DNA from 3 places in the Comamonas aquatilis genome. Region 3 is predicted to be linked to each of the others. Evidence: riboswitches for the same ligand, from Rfam matches in the RefSeq annotation. Region 3 holds a riboswitch; each other region holds the start of a gene.
The links. A riboswitch is a leader RNA that binds a small molecule or an ion and turns the genes downstream of it on or off. The one in region 3 is predicted to bind cobalamin.

Region 1 (5,424 bases), on a different contig from region 3:
AAGAGGCCAGCCCCACGGCCGGTGGATGCAGACAGCGCAGCGGCACCATCAAGGTGACGGAAAGGCCTACGGCCAGGGCCAGAGCCAGGGCTTCGTCGGGAACAAAGTGCTCGCTCAGTGTGCCTACCAGCATGCAAAGCAGCGATCCCGCCAACACGGGCCAGGGCTGGGCAAGCGGGCTGGCAGGCATGCCGAAGACGAGTACGGCAGTAGCACCCATGGAAGAGACAATCCACACCGCATTGTCATGGCCGTCCCACCAACGGCTGATCAATGCCGTGATTAGCAGGCCCAGGGCCACGCCCACGGCCATGCGCAGACCTTCTGCCGCATTGGTGCCCACAGGAGAGGGCAGGAAATTGCGCAGCCACAGCAGCGCCGGTGCCATGTGCTCGGTCAGCAGGGGCTCGGCGGGTGCAGGATTTCGGGCCGCCGGAGAGGCCGGTTTTAGCGAGGGTGTGTCGGTTATGGAGGGCGGTACCTCCGGGGTTGCAGGTGCGGAGCGGGTGGGCTGCTGCGATGAATCAGGCATGGGCAGGCGTGCATGTTGATGGCATCAGCGGCTCATTGTGCGCCTGGTGCTGGCATTCGGCTGGTTTGGGGATTTGGCAGTAGCTCACGATCTGCTGTTTGAGGCGATGGGGAGTACACCGAATACAGCAGGCCGTGGCTTGGCTAGAATCCAGCTTCGATCTCTATAACTTTGATAGCAAAAATCCACTGTGTCTGAACGACTCGCCGTACTTTCCCAATATCTGTTGCCCAAGCAGGCGCTGACCGCTCTCATGGGTCGTTTGGCCCAGGCGCAGGCCGGTGGCTTGACCACATCCGTCATTCGCCGCTTTATTGCCCGTTACGGTGTGGACATGGGCGAAGCCGCCAATCCCGACCCTGCGGCCTATGCCACCTTCAACGAATTTTTCACGCGCGAACTCAAAGTTGGCGCACGGCCTCTGGCCCAGGCTGACTGGATTTGCCCTGTAGATGGTGCCATCAGCCAGTTCGGCCCCATCGAGGGCGAGCAGATTTTTCAGGCCAAAGGTCATCAATACAGTGCCACGGCGCTGGTGGGTGGCGATACAGCGCTGGCGCGCCAGTTCGACAACGGCAGCTTTGCCACGATCTACCTCAGCCCCAAGGATTACCACCGCATCCACATGCCTTGCGCCGGCCAGCTCAAGCGCATGATTTACGTGCCTGGCGAGCTGTTCTCGGTCAACCCCGCCACGGCGCGCGGAGTGCCCGGACTGTTTGCGCGCAATGAGCGTGTGGTCTGTGTGTTCGATACCGCGCACGGCCCCATGGTGCTGGTGCTGGTAGGTGCGACCATTGTGGGCAGCATGGCCACGGTCTGGCATGGCGTGGTCAACCCACCGCGCACGGGACATCTAAAGAGCTGGGATTACACCGGCGAGCAAGCCATTCATTTGGCCCAAGGCGAGGAGATGGGGCGCTTTCTGCTGGGCTCCACCGTGGTCTTGCTGTGGCCGCAAAGTGCGGGTTTGCAGTTCAACCCCGCATGGCAGCCGGCGGGCCCGGTGCGTTTGGGCCAGGTCATGGCAGATGCACAGGCAAAGATTCAATCTGCCATCGCCTGATCACTTGCATTGCCCATAAACGAAAAAGCCGTTGATGCTTCAAGCTTCAACGGCTTTTTGGGTTCAAGAGATGGCTGCGTGTTGCTAGCCCAGAAAGTGCAGCCTGAAATAGCAGGTTGCACAGGAATAAGGTGTCTGCAAACTCCACCGGACCGTCATCCTGAACCGGGGGTTCAGGGGGGCGAGGGCAGCCTGACGTTGGGTTCATCTGACGCGAGACGATCACGCTCATCAGGAAATTTACCAAGCCCGAGCTCATTGAGCATTGGTTCAAGGAAATATAAAGTCCGACAGGTCTGCAGACAGGAGTTATTTTACTTCGATTGATACTGCGTTTGCCACGAAGCGATGCATTTGTCGCAAGGATTGCGGGCTTTCACAAAAGCCTTGCATCGTCTTCTAAAGCTTTATCGAGCTTGAGCACCAGCTGCTCGGCCAGTTCCAGTTGGCGCTGTTGTTCAGCCTGCTGTTCCTGATTGAGCTGTTCGGTCTGGGTCGCGGCCTGCGTTTCAGCTGCGGCACCGCTCATATGTGTTTGTTGGGATGTCTGTTGGGCGTCGCGGTCCAGCACATCGAAAGCCATATTGAGTGCAGCCAGTACAGCTACACGCTCGCGAGAACGTACCTTGCCGCTGTCGCGGATGCCGGTCATGGCCTCATCCACGCGACGCACGGCTTCCAGCACGCGCTCTTGCTGACCTTCGGGGCAGGTCAGCATGTAGCTTTGCTGCAAAATTTGCACTTCGATCTGCTTCATGGGCGGGCGTCTGGTGGCAATGTCTGGGGAATCACTCGCCCTGGTTGGCGGGCAGGCGTTCGATCAGCGCGTCCACACGTGCGCGTGCAGCTTGCAGGCGCAGGCGCAGAGAGTCGCGCTCTTGGGTCAGGGCGGCAACTTGCTCGGTCAGCAGGGTGTTGGTGCGCTGAAGTTCTTCGTGGCGCACCATTAAACGTTCTACCCGCTCGGCAATGAGGTCAAGAGAAGTCTGGGGGATCATAGACTCGGCCATTGTAGGTCTTGCGGTCCGTAAATAAGTGCAGAAATCCGAGAGACTTTGTGCATGAAAGGCGGATGCAAGCTAAGTACACCTGAAACACGCGCGCATGGCTTTTCGGTTGGAGATTTTCCTCTACCAAAATCGTAGCGTGCAACACAGGTGCATAAAGCGCCAAATTCATTTATATAGTAAATAATCGTCAACGGGGTACTCTGATTGAAGGAGGCCGTGCAGTCAAAACTAATTAGAATGCGCCGCTGTTGGTGCTCGGAGTTGCTTTTCTGCGACCCCAGTTCAACGGGAAGCAGGGAGGTGAAGCCGCAAAGCGGTGCGATCCGTGCCTGCGCTGCCCCCGCAACGGTCAGCGAATAGATGCATGGCATCTCCTTTTCATCTTTGCCACTGGCGCTGCGCGTGCTGGGAAGGCTCGCAAAAGGACGTTTCGCTTAGCCCGGATACCGGCCAACGATGTGGATTGTCTGCCTTCAGCTGTGGGCACGTCTTTTTCCCAATTGCCAACGGGGAGGTTGGCGCCGGGTATCTATTGTTTTGTCGCTTCCCATGAGTTCGCAACACCAACCCCGATGCAAGACTGCATCCGTGGCCTCGCACGTGCACGCCAGCACGGCTTCCATTTTTCACCGTCCTTCCCTGGTGGCTGCTGCCATCAGCTGCATGTTGTCTGCGCCTGTGCTGGCTCAGCAAATCGCCTTGGCCGATACCGCAGCCATGGCCGAGACGGTGGTGACTGCCAACCGTATCGAACAGCCGCTGTCCGATCTGGTGGCGGATATGTCCATCGTGGACCGCGAGACCATCGAAACCAGTGGTGCGGCTGGCGTGGCCGATGTACTCTCGCGCCTGCCCGGTATCGAGATGGTGCGCAACGGCGGCCCTGGTGCCTCCACCAGCGTTTATTTGCGCGGAGCCGAGACCCGTTTTACGGCGGTCTATATCGACGGCGTGCGCGTCGATTCCCAATCGACCGGCGGCGCTTCCTGGCAGAACATTCCACTCGAGTCCATTGAGCGCATTGAAGTGTTGCGTGGCCCGGCGGCTGCCGTCTATGGTTCGGATGCGATTGGCGGCGTGGTGCAGATTTTCACCAAGCGGGGCGAGGGCAAGCCCAAGCCTTATATCGGCCTGGGCTGGGGCAGCCGCGGCACGGTGACGGCACAGACCGGCATCAGCGGCGGCCTCAATGGTTGGGATTACAGCCTGGGTGCATCGCATGCCAGCAGCAACGGCTTTAACGCCAAAACCTCGGCGGGCTTCAATCCAGATGCGGACGGCTATCGCAACAATGCCTTCAATGCCCGCATTGGCTACCAGATCTCGCCCAACCAGCGCGTGGAGGCCACAGCGCTGGAGAGTTACGTCAATTCCGGTTATGACGCGACCATATCAAAGAGTGCTCCTATTGCCGATGATCGCAGCATCAACAAGATGCAAACCCTGGGCCTGAACTGGCAAGCCAAGTGGAGCGATGTTTACAGCACCCGTTTGCAATACACACAGTCGCGCGATTACTACGCTACCAAGCCCTCGGTCTATGAAACCGACACGCGCTTGCACAACTATCTGTTCCAGAACGAATGGAAGCTGGGCGCCTCCACCCTGACTGCGGCGTTGGAGCGTCGTGAGGACAGCTTGGTCAACGGCAATATCGACCGCACGCGTTCGCAAAACGCCCTGGCTCTGGGCTACGGTCTGCGTGCCGGCAAGCACACGCTGCAACTCAATGCACGCCATGATCGCGATAGCGAGTTTGGCGGCAACACCACGGGCAGTGCCGCCTATGGCTATGAGTTCATGCCGAACTGGCGAGCCACGGCATCGGCGGGCACGGCTTTCCGCGCACCCACGCTGTATCAGCGCTTCAGCATGTATGGCGATTCCTCGCTGCAGCCCGAGAAGGGACGCAATGTGGAGCTGGGCCTGAAATGGGGGAAGGGCAGCAATAGTTTCTCGGCCACGGCCTATCGCAACAATCTCTCCAATCTCATCAACTATGTGAGCAACACCGGTGCATGCCCGGGCAATAACGGTCAGTTCGGCGGCTGCTATGCCAACGTGGCCAATGCCCGCTATAAAGGCATTACCCTGGCTGCCACCACCCGCGTGGGCGTGGTGAATCTGCAGGGCTCGGTGGACTTCCAGAATCCGCGCGATACGGACAAGGACTTGCAGCTGGCACGTCGCTCCAAGCGCCATGCCAGCCTTTCGGCCGACACCTTGGTGGCGGGCTGGAGGCTGGGTGCCCAGATGCAGACATCGGGAAAGCGCTTTGACGATGCGGCCAACAAGTTTGAGCTGGGCGGCTACACCTTGTGGCATCTGACGGCGCAAAAGGAGCTGACACGCAACTGGAGTCTGGTGGCACGCATCAACAACCTCACCGACAAGCGCTATGAGCTGGCCCGCACCTACGCCACAGAGGGCCGCAGCGGCTATGTGGGCGTGAAGTGGACGGCCAACTGAGCGGGCTTGCAGTCCTTATTGCTTTCATATGCTGAGCACCACCTCCTCGTCTGATGCAGCAGGGCAGCCTGTGCGCTGTCCTGCCTTGCTGATCACTGCCCCGGCCTCAGGCCAGGGCAAGACCACGCTGACTGCGGCCCTGGCGCGTTTGCATGCGCGCCAGGGCCGCAAGGTCAGGGTGTTCAAATGCGGGCCGGATTTTCTGGACCCTTACTGGCATGAACTGGCCACGGGTGCGCCTGTGCACTCGCTGGATCTGTGGATGACGGGTGAGGCCGATGTGCGTGAACGGCTGCACGCTGCGGCGCAGGAGGCCGATCTCATCCTCATCGAAGGCGTGATGGGCC
Region 2 (5,424 bases), on a different contig from region 3:
TCAGATCAAGACGACGTCCCTCGCCCGGATAGGCCTGAGAAGCCCTGGCGTTCGACACCGCCGAGTAGGTATAGAGCTTGTCGCCGAGATTGCGCACCGTCAGGCGGTAGGTGCTGCCGGGCTGGGGGCGCCAGCTCAAAGCCGCATCCCAGACGGTGTAGCCGCCGCTGACGGCCGTATTGGCGTTGTCGGCAAAGCGGCTGCCCACGGCGCGCGCGCCCAGCGATGCCTGCCAGCGGCCGATGCTGCTGTGGGTGGTGTAGTGGGTCCACAGATTGGCGGTGTTGCGCGCCACGTTGCTGGGGCGATTGCCGGAGCGGTCAGCGCCGCCGGCTTCGATCAACTGGTCGTATTTGGCATCGACAAAGGCGTAATTGCCTTCCAGGCGCCAGCTGGGCGACAGGCGCAGCACCGTGCTCAGCTCCAGGCCTTGCGAATGCTGCTTGCCGCCTTGCACCGACAGCAGGCTGTTGTTCGGATCGCGGGTGATGATGTCTTTCTTCTCGATGCGGTAGGCCGCCGCCGTCCACTCGCCCAGACCTTGGCCGAACTGCTGCTTCATGCCGACTTCGATCTGGCGCGCCGTGGTCAGCTTGTAATCGCGATTGGCCAGGTTCAGCGTCAGCACATTGGTGACAGGGTCATGGCCTTGGGAGACCTGGCCGTACAAGCTGGTCTGCGCATTGAGCTTGTGCGTCAGGCCCAGGCGCCAGGCGGTGCCGCCCAAGTTCTTGCCAAACGAGCCGGTTCCGATCAGGTCGTTCCTGTTGAAGTCCGTCAGGTCGCGGCGTATGCCGGCCAGCAGCAGCCAGCGCTCGCTGAGCGTCCAGGCGTCTTCGGCGTAGAAGTCATGCGTGGTGGCTGCCGTGGTAAAGCGCGGGATCATGGCGCTGGTGTTGTCCCAGCCGTGATAGGTGGCATTCACGGGCATCGTGGTGGAGTAGTCAAAGCCGGACGAGGCATAGCCGAATTTGGCTCGGCTCACTTCCCAGCCCACAACCAGCTGGTGGGCGCCGGCCTTGAGCTTGGATTCCAGGCGGTTGCCGGCCTGCTCCAGATCGTGTGTCAGCTCGATATAGTCGCTGCGGGTGATGGTCTGGGCCGCCGGGTTGTAGCGGTAGGCCTCGATATTGCGCCAGTAGCGGTCGGCCTTGAAGTGATAGAGCTCGTTGCTCACGCTCAGCTCATCGTTGATCTGGTACTGCGCCCGGGCGCGCACGCGCTTGTCCTTGATGCGGATGGTGCTGTCGTCGGTGTTGAAGTTGCGGCCCAGCAGCTCGGGCACGATGGCGCCGTTCAAGGTGGGCGTGCCGAAGTAGCGGGCGGGCTTTTCGTCGCTGACATCGGCCAGCAGCTCCACGCGCAGCGCGGCCGTGGGTTGCCAGCGCAGCGTGCTCATCAGCTTGCCGCCGCTGGCGCGGCTCATATCGTGCTCGCCGTTGGTGTAGTGACCATAGGCGTCCACCCGGTAGCTCAGGGTCTCGCTGAGTGCGCCACCCATGCCCAGGCCCAGCTTGGCCGAACCATGCGAGCCGGCACCGAGCAGTACCTCGCGCACCGTCTCGCGCGTGGGCTGCTTGCGCACCACATTGGCCGTGGCTCCCACGGTACCCGAGCCATAGACGATGGAAGCTGGTCCCCGCAGCACTTCCACCCGCTCATAGCCCCAGCTGTTGGCGGGGTAGGGTGTGGTCGACGAGGCCACGCCCAGGCGCACGCCGTCCTCGGCAATGCCCACGGAGTTGGTGCCGGTGAAGCCGCGCGTGCTGAAGGACAGGCTGTTGTAGCTGGTGGCCGACAGCGGCGTCATGCCCACGGTGCGGCCGATGATGTCGGCCATGCGCGAGTCGCCGCGCTCCTGCCAGGTATCGCTGTTCACATGGTCCAGGCTGGCAGGAAGGTCGAGTGTGGCAATGCCGGTCCGGCTGCCGGAGGTGGAAGGCAGGGACAGACCCAGTGCGCCTTCGGGCGATGCCGTGACATGGACGGCGGGCAAGGTGATGGCGGCTTCGGACGCGGGCGTGTCGGCATCGCTGGCCAGGGCCGGTGTGGCGGACAGCGCGCTCAGGCAGGTCAGGAATGCCGCAGCAGCGATGGGATGGAGAGAAGGGGCTCTGGCTGCAAAGTCAGGGTGGTTCATGGAGGTCAACAAAGTGCTGACCATCTGCCTGCAGGTGACATGCCCAGGCCTTGCTGCAGCGCTTTTTGACCGCCGGGCAGGGAAGCAGCCACTTCTGCTCCCCGCAGACGGTCGTTGCAAATACCGCACGCCGGGGGCTTCCCCAGGGGCACGGTGCTCAACAGGCCGGTATCCGGGCTCGCAGATGGCGTGATGCCTGCCATTTCACCTTCCCAATGTCGCCGCGCACCTCGCTGGGAGGCCACGTAGGACATCAGTGGTTTGCCCCTGGGGGCGTGGAAATGGTTTATCTGCTGACCGTTGCGGGGGCAGCCAGGGATTTTCACCCTGTTCCCGTTGAACCCGTGGCCTAAGCCTGGGCACCTGTTGTCGCAATGAAGGGCTGGCAGCGGCCATGCATGGCCAGCCGGTCAACCCGCTTCAAAACGGGCGCAGTATAACGTGTTGGCCTTGTGGCTATACGCAGCTGCGCTCGCCGTCATTCAATCGGCAGGTTCGTCGTCCAGCGCGGCGTCTGCAGCCTTGCCCACGCCTTTGCCCACGATTTTGACCGTGCCAATCGCCGCATCGGCGGCCAGGCCCACAGCCCCTGCTGTGATGCTTACGGCCGTGCCCGCCACGGCCACCACGGCGCAGCCAGACAGGGATAGCAGGCATAAAAAAGCCCCTGCAAGCCATGGCCTGCAGGAGCTCGACAAAGCACGCCCCAGCGAGGAGACACCGAGCCAGAGCCTAAGGCGGCCCCGCCGCCTCGCGGCGAAGGTGTCGTCCCCCTTGGGGGAAGGCGCAAAGCGCCTCAGGGGGGATGGCATCAGTGAATCCGCATGCCGGGAGCGGCACCAGGGAAAGGTTCCAGCACATAGATGCCGGGGTTTGCCTTTTCGTCGGCATGGCTGGCGGCCAGTACCATGCCTTCGGACAGGCCGAACTTCATCTTGCGCGGGGCCAGATTGGCCACCATCACGGTCAGCTTGCCTTGCAGCTGCTCGGGGTTGTACATGCTGCTGATGCCGCTGAACACATTGCGGGTTTTGGGCTGGCCGTTCTCGTCCTTTTCGCCCACATCCAGCGTCAGTTGCAGCAGCTTGGTCGAGCCTTCCACGCTCTTGCATTCGAGAATCTTGGCAATGCGCAGATCGACTTTGGCAAAGTCGTCGATGCTGATGGTTTCGGCCAGCGGCTCGCCGCCCGGGGCGTTGGGGTCGATCACGGGTTCGGCCTTCTTGGCCGCCTTTTTCTCGGCCTTTGCCGGAGCGGCAGCAGGAGCGGCCTGACCTGCGGGAGCTTCAAACAGCGCTTCCAGCTGCTTGGGGTCGACGCGCTGCATCAAATGCTTGTACTCGCCGATCTGGTGGCCTTCTCCCAGAGGCTTGGCCACATCGCCAAAGCTTTCGGGCGGCACGATCAGGAAGTTGGACACTTCGGCGGCCACGCTGGGCAAAATGGGCTGCAGATAAATGGTCAGGATGCGGAAGGCTTCGATGCAGGTCGTGCACACATCGTGCAGGCGCGCTTCCATGCCTTCCTTCTTGGCCAGCTCCCAGGGCTTGTTGGCGTCCACATAGCTGTTGACGCGATCGCACAGCAGCATGATCTCGCGCGCGGCGCGGGCCGTGTCGCGGGCCTCGTAGGCGGCGACGATGGCTGTCTGCTGTTCGCGCAGCGCCGCCAGCAGGGTCTGGCCGTCTTCGCTGATCTGGGTCAGCTTGCCGCCAAAACGCTTGGTGAGGAAACCGGCGGCGCGCGAAGCGATGTTCACGTACTTGCCGATCAGATCGGAGTTGACGCGCAGCATGAAGTCTTCGGGGTTGAAGTCGATATCTTCGTTCTTGCCGTTGAGCTTGGCGCCCAGGTAGTAGCGTAGCCACTCGGGGTTCATTTGCAGCGACAGATACTTGAGCGGATCCAAGCCCGTACCGCGGCTCTTGCTCATCTTTTCGCCGTTGTTCACGGTCATGAAGCCGTGCACGCAGATCTTGGTCGGCGTCTTGCGGCCGCTGAACTTCAGCATGGCCGGCCAGAACAGCGTGTGGAAGGTGATGATGTCCTTGCCGATGAAGTGGTACTGCTCCAGATCGGGGTCGGCCATATAGGCGTCAAAGTTCTCGCCACGGCGGGTCAGCAATTCCTTGAGCGATGCCAGATAGCCCACGGGCGCATCCAGCCAGACATAGAAGTACTTGCCCGGCGCATCGGGAATCTCGATGCCGAAGTAAGGCGCATCGCGCGAGATGTCCCAGTCACCCAGGCCTTCGCTGGTCGTGCCATCGGGGTTGGTGCGCACGCCAAACCATTCCTTGATCTTGGCGGCCACTTCGGGCTGCACATGCTTGCCGTCCTGGGTCCACTCGGTCAGGAACTCCACGCAGCGCGGGTCCGAGAGCTTGAAGAAGAAATGCTCCGAGCTCTTGAGCACGGGCTTGGCACCCGACAGGGCCGAGAAGGGGTTGATCAGATCAGTGGGCGCATAGACCGAGCTGCAGACTTCGCAGTTGTCACCGTACTGGTCCTTGGCGTGGCAGCGCGGGCACTCGCCCTTGATGAAACGGTCGGGCAGGAACATGTTCTTTTCGGGGTCGAAGAACTGTTCGATGGTGCGGGTTTCGATGAAACCGGCGGCCTTGAGGTCGCGGTAAATCTGCTTGGACAGCTCGTGGTTTTCCGGGCTGTCGGTATTGCTCCAGTTGTCGAAGGCGATATGAAAACCGTCGAGGTACTGCTTGCGGCCGGCGGCAATGTCGGCCACGAACTGCTGGGGTGTCTTGCCGGCTTTTTCGGCGGCAATCATGATGGGCGCGCCGTGGGCATCGTCGGCACCGACGAAGTTGACCGCATTGCCCTGCATTCGCTGCGCACGCACCCAGGTGTCGGCCTGGATGTATTCCATGATGTGGCCGATGTGGAAGTTGCCGTTGGCGTACGGCAGGGCGGTGGTAACGAAGAGTTTGCGTGCGGTCATGAGGGAACAGCTTTCACAGAGAGCCTGCCATTTTAGGAGGCCTTGGCACCGGGGCGCGGCAGCGGGTCTTGGTGTGACTCGCCGGTTGGATCGATTGCTATTTAATTGATAGCTTTGGGTGCATTATGCATATGTGCTTGAGGCTTTATTTATCTGAAATCATTCAGATCCGGTTGTCGTAGAGTCTTATCGCTCTGACGGGCCTTTGTGGCGATACATGTCCTGATCGGCCAGCTTGAGCAGGCTTTGCGCATCCTGAGCATCACGCGGGTACAGGGCCTGGCCCACGGAAATGCCCACGGTCACGCTTTCGCCCTCGGGAATA
Region 3 (5,424 bases):
CTGACGGACAGCAACTGGACCCATGCCGTATTGGCGTCCAGGCTGCATACCCCTGCCTGGCCTGAATTGAAGCGCTGGGCCGCGTCGGCAACACCACATGCAGATTTTTGGATGTGCGAGGAAGCCAGCATTCGACAGGTCAATACCGACTCTGTCTCTTTGCGCATTGAGCAGCGTTTTGGCGTCGGCAGCGTGTCCGAGGCCTTGGCCATCTGCGGCGCCGAGCAGTTGGCAGGCAGCGCCGCAAAGCATGCAGAGCTTTTGGCAGATCACAGTCCTAAGCGTAGGCATATGCATGAAGCCGTCCACCTGGTCTTGCCGCGCATGGTGTCGGCCGACCGGCATGCAACGCTGGCGATTGCCCACTGCATGCCGGCTTCTTATTCAATGAAAACAGGAGTTCTTTCTTGACAGTTCACTTTATAGGCGCCGGCCCGGGCGCTGCAGATCTGATCACGGTGCGTGGGCGTGATCTTTTGGCCTCCTGCCCTGTGTGTCTGTATGCGGGCTCGCTGGTCCCCGCGGAGTTGCTGGCGCATTGCCCCGAGGGCGTGCGCCTGGTCAACACGGCACCCATGTCGCTTCAGGACATCGTCGCGGAAATGCAGAAAGCCCATGAGCAGGGTCTGGATGTGGCCCGCTTGCACTCGGGCGACCTCAGCATCTGGTCGGCCATGGGCGAGCAGCTGCGTAGCCTGCGCGAGCATCAGATTCCTTATACGGTGACGCCTGGTGTGCCGTCCTTTAGCGCAGCGGCTGCAGCGCTTGGCGCGGAGTTGACGCTGCCGGGCTCCTGCCAGTCCGTCGTACTGACCCGGACCTCGGGGCGAGCCTCCAGCATGCCTAGCGGAGAGGCGCTGGCAGCTTTTGCCGCCACAGGGGCGGTGCTGGCCATTCATCTTTCGGTGCATGTGGCAGAGCAAGTGCAGCAGGAACTGCTGGAGCATTACGGCGCCGATTGCCCGGCAGCCATTGTCTGGCGAGCCTCCTGGCCGGATGAGGTCATTGTGCGTACCTGTGTGGGGGAGATTGCTGCAGCGGCGCAGACCAATGCCTTGCAGCGCAGTGCCTTGATTCTGGTGGGACGGACCTTGAGCCAGGAAGGTTTCGGGCTCAGCCGTCTTTATGCCGACGACTATGACCGGCGTTACCGTCCTCGCGGCGAGGAGCCCCGTTTTCCCGCTGGCGCTGAGGGGATCTGATGCTGGAGCTGTTTCTGATCGGAATCGGCACCGGCAACCCCGACCACATAACGCGCGAGGCAGAGAAGGCGATACGCCAGGCCGATCTGATCCTGCTGCCGCACAAGGAGGACAACAAGGCCGAACTGGCGCAAGTGCGGATGACGCTTTTGCAACATCTGTGCATGGACTCGAGTCGTATTGCGCACTTCGATATGCCTGTGCGCCGCCAGCAAGGGGACGACTACGATCAGCAGGTCAATGAATGGCATGACGCCATCGCTGAGCGCTGGAGGGCGTGTTTATCTACCCACCTGCCTGCGGGCCATGGGCATGAGTCTGGGCATGAGCGAGGTCGTGTGGCCTTGCTGGTTTGGGGCGATCCCGCCTTGTATGACAGCACTTTGCGCATTGCTTCGCGTCTGGGCTTGGCCAAGTCGCAGGTAAAGGTGGTGCCCGGCATCACATCGATGCAGGTCTTGTGCAGCGCGCATGGTATAGCGCTCAACGATATCGGAGCGCCGTTTTTGGTGACCACCGGCCGCCAGCTGCGCGAGGCAGCCTGGCCGGCAGGCGTTGATACGCTTGTTGTCATGCTGGACGGCCAATGCTCTTACGAACAGGTGGCCGAGCCCGATGTCGATATTTTCTGGGGCGCCTATCTGGGCATGCCGCAGCAAATCCTGATGCAGGGGCGGCTGGTGCAGGTCAAGGCTGACATCAGTGCCAGGCGGCAGCAAGCTCGTCAGCAGCACGGCTGGATCATGGATATTTATTTGCTGCGCAGGCGTAGTTGACGCGATTCATCAAGGGCAGGCCCGTGCTCTCACATGGAGGCTGCTAGCATCGCCAAAAAATGATGGGTTCATAAAACTGGCTGCTGACGTGGCACAGGCTCTATGGAGTGGCGTTCTCTTACCTTGAAAAATATGAATGTCGAGCGTGCAATCGGGAATCTTTCGCCTGACACGGATAGAATCCGCAACGCTAATCAATTAGCAAACCAACTTCAGGTGCTTGCATGAAGATGCGAGTGAAACGGGAACAAGGTAAGGGCCGAAAAGCCTGAGTCCTTGGCTGCCCCCGCAACGGTAGACAGAAAAAATCTGAAGAAGTCCGGATATCTCCAGACTTCAGCCACTGAGCGCTGCTGATCCAACTTTGTTTGGATTGGCTGCTTGGGAAGGTCAGATCTGCTTTATTTGAACCATAAAGAATTCTGTGAGCCCGGAGACCGGCCTGGAGCTGATGGCGGTGCGCTTTGCGCATCTTTCTCACAACTGTCTGCGGGGTGTGGACGGCAGCCTTATTGCGCTTGTCGTCCTGCGGCGACTGGTTGTTATGTGTGCGGCCTTCACATCAGGCGGTATGAGCTTCCGAAGCTATGCCTCACACAACAATGCGCTCGAATGCGCGTGCTCTTCATTCCTACTCCACCCGTTTTGCGTTGACTGCCAGCTGCGCGGCAGTGCAATTGCTGGCCGCGATGCCTAGCTTGGCCATTGCCGACGCGACTTTGCCGGAAGTCACCGTCAAAGACGATAGAGAACTGCCCCAGCTGCAGCTCAATCAGACAACGCGCTCCGGCTCCTATGTGGCCGTTCCCGTCAAGGACTTGCCTGCCAGCCTGGATTCTGTTTCTTCCGAGCAAATCACAGAACGTGCCGATGCCGCCGTGGTGGATGCTGTCAGTCGTACCGTGGGACTGACGGCCACCAGCTCCCCTGGCAATGGCGGTCTGTCTTTCGCCAGCCGTGGTTTCAACGGCGTCAATTCGGTGGGTGTGGCCGAAGATGGAATCATGCTGGGCGTTGCTGCCGGCACGACGACCTATCCGCATGACAGCTGGGGCTATGAGCGCTTTGATGTGCTGCGCGGCCCGGGGTCGTTGATGTATGGCAGCGGCACCATGGGCGCAACAGTGAACGCCGTGCGCAAGCAGCCAAGCCGCGAGCGCTCTGTGGAAGCCATGGTCGGCGCCGGTTCGAATGGCAGCGCGCGCGCCGGCATAGGCGCAACAGGCTCCATAGGCCAGGAATGGAGCTACCGTGTTGATCTGTATGGCGAACGTAGCGATGGCGAACGCGACCTTGGCAGGAGCGACAGCAAGAAAATCATGAGTGCGCTGCGCTGGCAGCCCAGCGCAGATTTGCGCGTGGACTTGACGGCAGATATCAGCGATCAAAAACCTGAACGCTATTTCGGCACGCCGGTGGTGGATGGCCGTCTGGCCACCGAATTGCGCGACAAGAATTTCAACTTTCTCGATAGCGATATCCGTCTCAAGGACAAGCGCTTCAAGGCCAAGGTGGAGTGGCAGCCTAGTGAAGCGGTGACGCTGCGCAACGAGCTCTATCACTTCAAGGCCGATCGGCACTGGAAAAATATAGAGGGCTATGACTACGACCGCGCAGCGGGCACGATTGCACGCTATGACTATCTGGAAATCGGTCACGATCTGGAGCAGACGGGCAACCGCCTGGGGGTGGTCTTCAAACCCGGCCGTCACCAGATAGCCGCGGGTTGGGATATTTCCGAGGCCCGGTTTATCGCTCTCAACAACTCGCCTTATAGCGGCGATTCGGTGGTCTCTGCCTGGAATACCTCCAATGGTTATTGGGACAGCCCGGATGTGTACAAGGCACGGGTCGAGTCCAAGATTCGGCAGAACGCTTTCTACGTGGAGGATGTCTGGAAACTCAGCGAGCAATGGCAGCTGATGGCTGGTCTGCGCAGAGATATGTATGACTTTGACCGCAAGGATCTGATCAGCAGCGCCACTCTGGATAAATCTCTGGGCGGCACTTCCTGGCGCCTGGGCGCAAGCTATCGCATCAATGAAAGCACCAATGTTTATGCGCAGATGAGTACCGGGCATGATCCGGTGACCAGTCTGCTGTCCCTGAATAAATCCAACTCGGGCTTCAGCCTGACCAAGGGGCGGCAGATCGAGCTGGGTCTCAAACAGCAACTGGGCAATGGCCGTGGGGAGTGGACGGTGGCGGTGTTTGATATCGCCAAGAAAGACATCATCACCCGTGACCCGAGTCGCCCAGCAGAGTCTGTTCAAGGCGGCAAGCAGTCATCCAAGGGCGTGGAGTTCACTACGGCACTCAATGCCACAAAATCTTTGCGCTTTGAAGGCAATCTGGCCTACGTGGACGCGCAGTTTGATGAGTTGCGCGAAGGAGGCTCCGGCATCAGCCGTGCAGGTAATCGTCCGGCGAACATTCCTCAATATTCCGCCAATCTATGGGCTCACTACAGCGTGAGCGACTGGCGCGCATCGTTGGGCCTGCGTCATGTGGGCAGCCGCTTCAATGACAATGCCAACACCTCGGTTTTGCCTGGCTATACGGTGGCGGATGCTGTGCTGAGCTGGCAGCTCAACCCCAAAACCCGTTTGAGTCTCGTGGGGCGTAATCTGACCAACAAGACCTATGCCGCATCTGCTTATGGCAGCACGCAATGGCTGCTGGGCAATCGCCGCAGTTTCGAGATCACTGCGCATATGCGCTTCTAAGCGGTGAGGGCAGACAGAAACATGCCATCTATCAATGCAGCGCTCTGTCTGCTTTGGCTCCCGGTTGCAGCGCTGCTTGCAGGCTGTGATCGGGCTCCAGTGTCGGATCAGGTCCACGCAGCGCAATTGACTGAAAACTCCAACGCAGTTGCTGCGTTGCAGCCGAAGCGTCATGACCCGCCGTTGGTGCTCGATGTGTGCGGCAAGCCGCAGACCTATATCCAGGTGCCGCAGCGTGTGGTAACCCACGATGTGAACATCACGGAGATGTTTCTCTTTCTGGGGCTTGGGGACCGTCTGGTGGGCTACTCGGGCATTCCATCGCGCAAGGAGATTGCGCCGGAGATCAAACCGGTGCTGGATCTTTTGCCGAATCTTTCATCGCATGACATGAGTCTTGAAGCCATGGTCGACGCCCGTACGGACTTTGTCTTTGCTGGCTGGAGTTATGGGTTTCGGGCGGGTGGTGTCACTCCCGAGCTGCTTGCCGAGCATGGCATTGCTTCCTATGTGCTGGCGGAGTCTTGCATTCGGGTGAATTCCCGGCAGCGAGTGGCCCTGGAAGATGTGGAGCTGGATCTGGGAAATCTGGCCCGCATCTTTGACGTCGAAGCACAGGCCGGTCCACGGATCTCGCAGCTGAAGACGGCCCGTGAACGTCTGGCCGGACAGATGGCGGCTAACGCCGGCAAACCGCGTGTTTTTGTGTTCGACAGCGGG

Region 1: another riboswitch for cobalamin. It lies ahead of ACNAZA_RS08220 (TonB-dependent receptor domain-containing protein); the one in region 3 lies ahead of ACNAZA_RS09570 (TonB-dependent receptor).
Region 2: another riboswitch for cobalamin. It lies ahead of ACNAZA_RS14405 (TonB-dependent receptor); the one in region 3 lies ahead of ACNAZA_RS09570 (TonB-dependent receptor).

Annotation. Positions count from the first base shown of each region.
Region 1 covers NZ_CBCSIW010000004.1:289,166-294,589, forward strand. The annotation lists gene ACNAZA_RS08200 (HPP family protein) at 1-532, opposite strand, end outside; gene asd (archaetidylserine decarboxylase) at 723-1,598, shown strand; gene ACNAZA_RS08210 (cell division protein ZapA) at 1,975-2,355, opposite strand; gene ACNAZA_RS08215 (DUF904 domain-containing protein) at 2,387-2,596, opposite strand; cobalamin riboswitch at 2,841-3,077, shown strand; gene ACNAZA_RS08220 (TonB-dependent receptor domain-containing protein) at 3,158-5,077, shown strand; gene ACNAZA_RS08225 (cobyrinate a,c-diamide synthase) at 5,106-5,424, shown strand, end outside.
Region 2 covers NZ_CBCSIW010000012.1:30,102-35,525, forward strand. The annotation lists gene ACNAZA_RS14405 (TonB-dependent receptor) at 1-2,140, opposite strand, end outside; cobalamin riboswitch at 2,287-2,522, opposite strand; gene ACNAZA_RS14410 (hypothetical protein) at 2,623-2,838, opposite strand; gene metG (methionine--tRNA ligase) at 2,952-5,099, opposite strand; gene ACNAZA_RS14420 (GGDEF domain-containing protein) at 5,286-5,424, opposite strand, start outside.
Region 3 covers NZ_CBCSIW010000005.1:243,630-249,053, forward strand. The annotation lists gene ACNAZA_RS09555 (cobalamin biosynthesis protein) at 1-411, shown strand, start outside; gene cobM (precorrin-4 C(11)-methyltransferase) at 408-1,202, shown strand; gene cobF (precorrin-6A synthase (deacetylating)) at 1,202-1,978, shown strand; cobalamin riboswitch at 2,176-2,438, shown strand; gene ACNAZA_RS09570 (TonB-dependent receptor) at 2,566-4,704, shown strand; gene ACNAZA_RS09575 (ABC transporter substrate-binding protein) at 4,831-5,424, shown strand, end outside.